Regions from separate parts of the Brachybacterium sp. p3-SID957 genome, predicted to be linked through region 2. Evidence: predicted binding sites of a transcription regulator. Region 2 holds the regulator's gene; the other holds the start of a gene.

Region 1 (3,407 bases), on a different contig from region 2:
CGGGAGGAGGACCTCCGTCTGATCGCCGACACCGAGTCGGTGATGTGGGCGGGGATCCGTCAGGTGCGGGCCGGCAGCACCGTGGGCGACATCGGCCACGCGGTGATGAACGAGGCTCAACGGCTGGGCTACACGATCAACGAGCAGTTCGGCGGGCACGGCGTGGGCCGGACTATGCACGAGGCGCCCTTCGTGCCGAACAAGGGCGTGCCCGGCAGTGGCGCCGAGCTGGTGGCCGGGCAGCTGATCACCGTCGAGCCGTTCCTGATGCCCACCACCCATGAGCTGGTGGTCGACGAGGTCGACGGCTGGACGCAGCGCTCGGCGGACGGATCCCGCGGCGCCCACGCCGAGCACACCCTGTACGTGACTGACGGCGATCCGATCGTGCTCACCGCGCGGCCGGGTGTGCCGGTGCTTCTGTGAGCGCACAGTTCTTCCGGTGATCCCACCGTTCATCGCGCTTTCCACTGCGGGCACCGCGGATCCCGTCGCCGCCGCCACGTCTCCCATCGGGGCCGATCAGAACGGCTCGAGGTCCTCCACCGGGATCCAGGAGTCAGGGACGAACCACTCCTCCACCACCTGCCATGGCGGATAGGGGAAGTCCTGCTCCCCCGCGCCCTCGGGCTGCCATGGATCCATCGCCCCCTCATCGGGCGGCACCGAGTGCCCCGCACCGCCGGAAACCGATGGCTCAGCGCACAGCTCCTCCCGCAGGCGCGGCGGACGGGACCGATAGCTGTGCCCGCTGGGTGCTGTGAGGATCAGATCACCGCCACCTCCCTCGCCGCTGATCCGAGTGCTCCACCCGGGCAGCTCTGCTACGTGGTTTAGCCGCTCGCACGTCCCGACCCCGTTGGCGGGGGTGGTCTCCCCACCGCGAGCGTACCCGTGCACGTGATGCACGTGGCGTATCGGGGCATCGCACCACGGCCCGCGGCAGCGCTGATCGCGTGCGCTGATGAAGGCGCGTACCTGGCCGGCAAAGACCCGGCGACGGGCGTCGATGGCCGTGAGGTCACCGCTGACCGGATCCGCGTACAGACGACGGATCCACCGCACCGGTGCAGGCGCTGCGCCTGGAGCGGGCCGATGCTGCGCCGCGGAGGGAGCGGCCCCCGCGGCATCGGGATCCCGTAGCTGCGTCTCGGGGAACAGCGCGCCGGTCAGGGCCAGGTTCCGGGCCACCGGGCCGGGGATGGGGTGTCCGTCGATCAGGGCGACGTCGGCTCCGTCCCCCAGGAGTGCGGTGTCGGTCATGAGCAGGTGGATCTCGACGGGGACGACCTCCCCCTCGGCGGTGCCGGTGACCCTCTGCATGAGGGTGTCGGTCATGACGGCGCCGCGCGATCGTTGATCGCCCGTGGCTTTCGCTGCGCTCGCGGCCTGGGCCAGCGCCGCGTAGGTGGCAACGCCCTCATGGGTGGGAAGCAGCGCGGTCAGGCGCATCATTCCCTCCCCCGCTGCGCGCTGGGTGACGGTGCGCTGAGCAGTGTTGCGGCGCACTCTCTCGACAGCGGCCTTGGCGTTCAGCCGATCAGCAACTGCACGGGCAACCCGGCCGGCTCCCCGCGCGGTGAGCTCCGGCAGGCGGGCAGCGATCTCGGCATCCACGGTGGCGCGTTCGTCGTCGTCCAGGACGATGACGGCCCGGGAGACCTCCTCGGCCGCCCAGCCGGAGATCTCTCCGGCCTCCAGCAGCGCGAGGGTACGTGGCAACGACTCCACGAGCACCCGACGCAGGCTGAGCTGGTTCCCGGCGGCAGCCGGGGAGATGCGACGGGCCAGGCCGACCTCGTGCCCGACGCCGCTGCCGGCCTTCGCCGCGGGGAGCCCGGCCTCGCGTTCGGCTCGGACCCGCACATGGCGAAGCTGCACTTCCAATCGGCTCTGAGCAGCATCCAAGGAGTTCTTCATGCGTTCGATCTGGCCGATGGTCTCTACCAGCGCGTGATCGGGAGGGGCCGAGCCGAGCGCAGGAGCGGGTGCTTCGTGCCCTGTGCAGTCACAGGCGAGCTCCACCAGGGCTCTGACTGCTTTGCTCGCCGACGCGGTGACGTTCAGCAGCGGCGACTCGTGCGCCGCGCTCGTGGATGTCCCGTGCACAGCCGCCCCCTCTTCGATCGACGTGGATTCGACCCTCGCGGCGGATCCGACCTTCGCAGTGGATTTCAACTCGCGGTGGATTCGAGCATCTATTCGGTAGGGATGACAGTACCGAGCGCCTCCGACATTCGACACAGCGCAGCTGCGTCTGTGGATGGAGGCATGATGGGGAGGGTCCTGGAGCATCGGACCGGGCGATCGCGCTCCGGGGATGACCATGCCCCAGCGGGTTCCGGGCAGAACGCAGCAGGACGGATCCGGCTGCCGGGGTCAGGGAAGCCGGTACCCGCTCGGATCCCACAGCGCCAACGACCGCAGGTAGCCCCCCTGCACCGGATCCGCCCAGGCCTGTTCATCGTTGTCCTCGAGCACCCAGGTACCCTCCTCCCACCACATGTGGTCCACGGCCGCCGACCACAGCTCGTGCTCGGCCGGCGTGAGCGTCACGTGCTCGCCGTATGAGCGGGCGAACACTTCCCATTCCTCGTGGTTCATCATCCGGGCCGGTGCACCAGGGCACTCGCAGTGGAACAGCACCAGCGCCATCGCCAGGTCGAGCAGCCGAGGCTCCACGCCGCCGTTGTCGGGATCCACGAGTACCGGGCCGGTCGGGGTGAAGACGACGTTGGAAGCCTTGTAGTCCGAGCTGACCCCGGTGCGCGGCAGTTCGGCATCCCGTGCCCTCAGAGCTGGCCAGGAGTGCTCCCACCAGCGATCGGCGAGGGCGGTGAGACCCGCCAGGGCGGCATCGGCCTCCTCGCACGGCAGATGCGCGGTGACGACATCGCGCAGGGTGCCGAGATCGGAGTCGACATCGGCACGCTCGGTGTCCGGATGGGAGTACGCGCGCAGGCCGTCCGTGGGCACCTGCGTCGCGTGAAGGCGTCCCAGCAGGTCACCGGCGGATCGGATCTGCTCGGTGGTCGCGGTGTAGGACTCCCCGTCGATGAACGGGTAGAGCACCCACTGGTTGCCATCCAGCTCGAGGGGCCCGGCCACCGCGCTCACCACAGTGACCCCTGCATCTGCGAGGGCTCGCGTCCACCGGGCCATCGCCTCTGCCCGGGTATCGGTCACCTTGGCCACGACGTGCTCCCCCGTGGACGTCACCGCACGATGGACCCGCGCGAAGCGCGTGAGGCTCATCGGCTCGATGGAGGTGAGCCGGAAGTCACGCTGCAGGGCGAGAAGGTGGCTATCGGAGGTCGGGCCGTTCGGCACGGTCGAGGGGTCCGGCGCAGTCGGACCGTCCGGCGTCGGGGAGATGGAGCTCATGGCACCAGGATGCACGCCCCCGC
Region 2 (3,407 bases):
GGCGTGGCCGCCACCGCTCTGGACGATGCGGGGGAGGAGCTGCGCGAGGCCCTCAGCCTGGTCAGTGACGGCCGCGTGATCGGGGACCTGCCCGAGCAGCTGGCCGACGCCGTCGAGCACCTGCGCACCGAGTCCCGGCAGGCCCACTCCGACGCCAAGGACGCCGGCGACGCGGACGTGGCCGGGACCGCCGGCTCCCGCAAGGCGGTGCGATCCAACCTCCAGCAGATCATCGACGTGTGCACGCGGCTGCTGGCACCGGATCAGGACGACGTGGTCTCGGTCTCCCATTCCGAGGCCACCGGCCGGTCCAGCATCCAGGTGGCCCCGCTGAGCGTGGCCGGGGCGATGCGCGGTGCCGTCCTGGAGCACCGCACCGCGATCCTCACCTCCGCCACCCTCGCCCTGGGCGGGAGATTCGAACCTCCCGCGGGCGAGGTGGGGCTGGCACGCGCCGCCCGCACGGCGCCCGAGGAGATCCCGGCCCTGGAGGACCGCGGGGCGTGGGCCGGGCTGGACGTCGGCAGTCCCTTCGACTACCGCCGGCAGGGGATCCTGTACATCGCCCGGCACCTTCCGCCTCCCGGCAGGGAGGGCCCCTCGCTCGACATGCTGGACCACCTGACCGAACTGGTGGAGGCCTCCGCCGGCGGGGCGCTGTGCCTGTTCTCCTCCCGGCGCGGGGCGGAGCTCGCCGCAGAGCACGTACGGGCCCGGCTGGACCTCACCATCGGCGTGCAGGGGGAGGACTCCATCTCGAACCTGGTGCGGATCTTCCGCGAGGAGCAGGACTCCTGCCTGTTCGGGACGATCACCCTGTGGCAGGGGGTGGACGTGGTGGGGGACGCCTGCCGGCTGGTGACCATCGACCGGATCCCCTTCCCCCGCCCCGATGAGCCCCTCACCTCCGCCCGGCAGGAGCGGATCGCCTCACGCGGGGGCAACGGATTCATGTCGGTCTCGGCGCAGCATGCCGCGCTGCTGCTGGCACAGGGCTCCGGCCGCCTGATCCGCACCAAGGACGACCGGGGCATGGTCGCGGTGCTGGACCCCCGCCTGGCCACTGCCCGTTACGGGGGATTCCTGCGCGAGGCCATGCCACCGCTGTGGCCCACGAGCGACCCGCAGGTGGCGCTGGGCGCCCTGCGCCGCCTCGCCCAGACGGTCTGACCCGGCAGCAGCGCGCTCAGGCCGGCGCCTCCCGGTTCAGACGGCGCGCAGCACCGCCACCACCTTGCCGAGGATCTCGGCGTGATCGCCGAGGATCGGGGTGAAGGCAGGATTGTGCGGCATCAGCCACACGTGACCGTCGTGCTGGGCGAAGGTCTTCACAGTGGCCTCGCCGTCGAGCATCGCAGCCACGATCTCGCCCTTGTTCGCGACCGGCTGCTGGCGCACCACCACCCAGTCGCCGTCGCAGATCGCGGCGTCGATCATCGAATCGCCCACCACCTGCAGCAGGAACAGATCACCGTCGCCCACCAAGCGCGCCGGCAGGGGGAAGACGTCCTCCACCTGCTCCTCCGCCGTGATCGGCACGCCCGCCGCGATCCGGCCGACCAGTGGCACGGAGACGGCCTCGACCGATCGCGCGCTCTCCTCCTGGGCCGGGGCAGGGGCATCGTCCTCGCCGGGCATCACCACTTCCATCGCACGGGGACGCTTGGGGTCCCTGCGCAGGTAGCCCTTGCGCTCGAGCGCCTGCAGCTGATGGGACACGGAGGAGGAGGAGGTCAGCCCCACCGCATCGCCGATCTCCCGCATCGTGGGCGGGTAGCCGTGGGCCGAGATCGCGGCGGTGATGGTCTCCAGGATCCGGCGCTGGCGGCGGGTGAGGCTCGCGTGATCGCCCACAGGGGCGCTCTCGGGGCGGCGACTGGTGCTGGGCGACATCGGGCGGGCCTCCTGGCTTCGTTTGTCAGACCCTCACGGTTCCGTGGTCCTTGTCAGCCACAGTAGGCGGCGCGGAAGCGGATTCCAAACACATGTTCGATGTTTCCTCTTGCGTGTCGCGCCGATACCGGTCTACAGTCGCACACAGATTCGATCGAACAGGAGTTCGGAGATGCCCACCGATACCACCACGGTCCTGCCCTTCCCCCGCCGTGACAGCCGTGCGCAGCGCCCCGCTGATCGCTCGGGTGTTCGACTCGAGCTCACTTCGCGCGGCCGCGCACTGGTGACCGCCATCGCCTTCGTGCTCGGCCTTGTCGTCGCGGCCCTCGCGCTGCTGGTCTTCGACGTTCCCGCAGCGCTGGCGGGCGCGGGTCAGGAGCAGCACATCACAGTCACCGTCGAGGCCGGTGACACCCTGTGGGACCTCGCCGAGCAGCATGCTCCCGAAGGCGTGGGCCAGCAGGAGTACATCGCGCAGGTGCGCGCCATGAACCATCTGCCCACCGGTCGGGTCACCGCCGGTCAGCAGCTCGATCTGCCCGTCGGGGAGGGCGTGGAGCGCTGATCCGGGCCCGGCGGCGGGCTGCTCCCGGTAGTCTTGACGGGTGCACTGCCCGTTCTGCCGCCACCCCGACTCCCGGGTCGTGGACTCCCGCACGTCCGATGACGGGGCCACCATCCGCCGCCGCCGGCAGTGCCCCGAGTGCGGTCGGCGCTTCTCCACCGCCGAGACGGCGTCCCTGTCGGTCCTCAAGCGCTCCGGTGTGAGCGAGCCGTTCAGCCGCGCGAAGGTGATCTCGGGGGTGCGCAAGGCGTGCCAGGGCCGGCCCGTCAGCGATGATCAGCTGGCCATGCTCGCGCAGCGCGTCGAGGAGGACATCCGCTCCAGCGGCCAGGCCGAGATCGATGCGCATGACGTGGGCCTGGCGATCCTCCAGCCCCTGCAGGAGCTGGATCTGGTGGCCTACATGCGCTTCGCGAGCGTCTACCAGTCCTTCGACTCGCTGTCCGATTTCGAGGCTGCGATCACCCGTCTGCGCGAGGAGTCCGGCGGGCCCCACGAGGCCGCTCAGGACGGCTCCCACGGCCCGGTTCGCACCGAGTTGTGAATTGGTGCGAAGCACCCCTCATGTGTGCGTAAGATACTGCTCGTGCGCTCGCGCAGCGCACCCAGATCAGCGGTCGTGGAGGGGAAGCCACGGCCGCTGATCGCTTGTCCGCGCCCCTGCCTCCGCCGAGGCCTGTCCTGCCTCCGCCGGGGCTCGTTCCGTTGAGCTCCGGGGCTGACCCCGGCGCACACCGGTGCTCAGTCCCCGGACATCCCGTCGGGCAGAGGTCGGGCGTGCACCACACCCAGATGCTGGGTGGGGCGGGTCATCGCGACGTACAGGTCCCCGGCACCATGCCCCTCCACCAGTTCGGCAGGTTCGACCACCACCACGGCGTCGAACTCCAGGCCCTTGGCGTCCTGTGCCGTCATCACCGCGATCTCGTCGTCCACGCCCGAGGAG

The links. Region 2 encodes LexA, which represses DNA repair genes until DNA is damaged. Its sites were predicted from a motif close to TCGAACANNTGTTCGA; they were not measured.
Region 1: the regulator LexA is predicted to act here: its motif matches at 2,191-2,206, upstream of M3B01_RS12400 (HNH endonuclease signature motif containing protein).

What each region holds. Positions count from the first base shown of each region.
Region 1 is NZ_JALXKT010000065.1:10,818-14,224, reverse strand. Features, by position in the region: gene map (type I methionyl aminopeptidase) at 1-426, shown strand, start outside; gene M3B01_RS12400 (HNH endonuclease signature motif containing protein) at 523-2,109, opposite strand; gene M3B01_RS12395 (phosphotransferase enzyme family protein) at 2,380-3,384, opposite strand.
Region 2 is NZ_JALXKT010000020.1:37,715-41,121, forward strand. Features, by position in the region: gene M3B01_RS06290 (ATP-dependent DNA helicase) at 1-1,170, shown strand, start outside; gene lexA (transcriptional repressor LexA) at 1,207-1,893, opposite strand; gene M3B01_RS06300 (LysM peptidoglycan-binding domain-containing protein) at 2,066-2,461, shown strand; gene nrdR (transcriptional regulator NrdR) at 2,502-3,005, shown strand; gene M3B01_RS06310 (AAA family ATPase) at 3,203-3,407, opposite strand, start outside.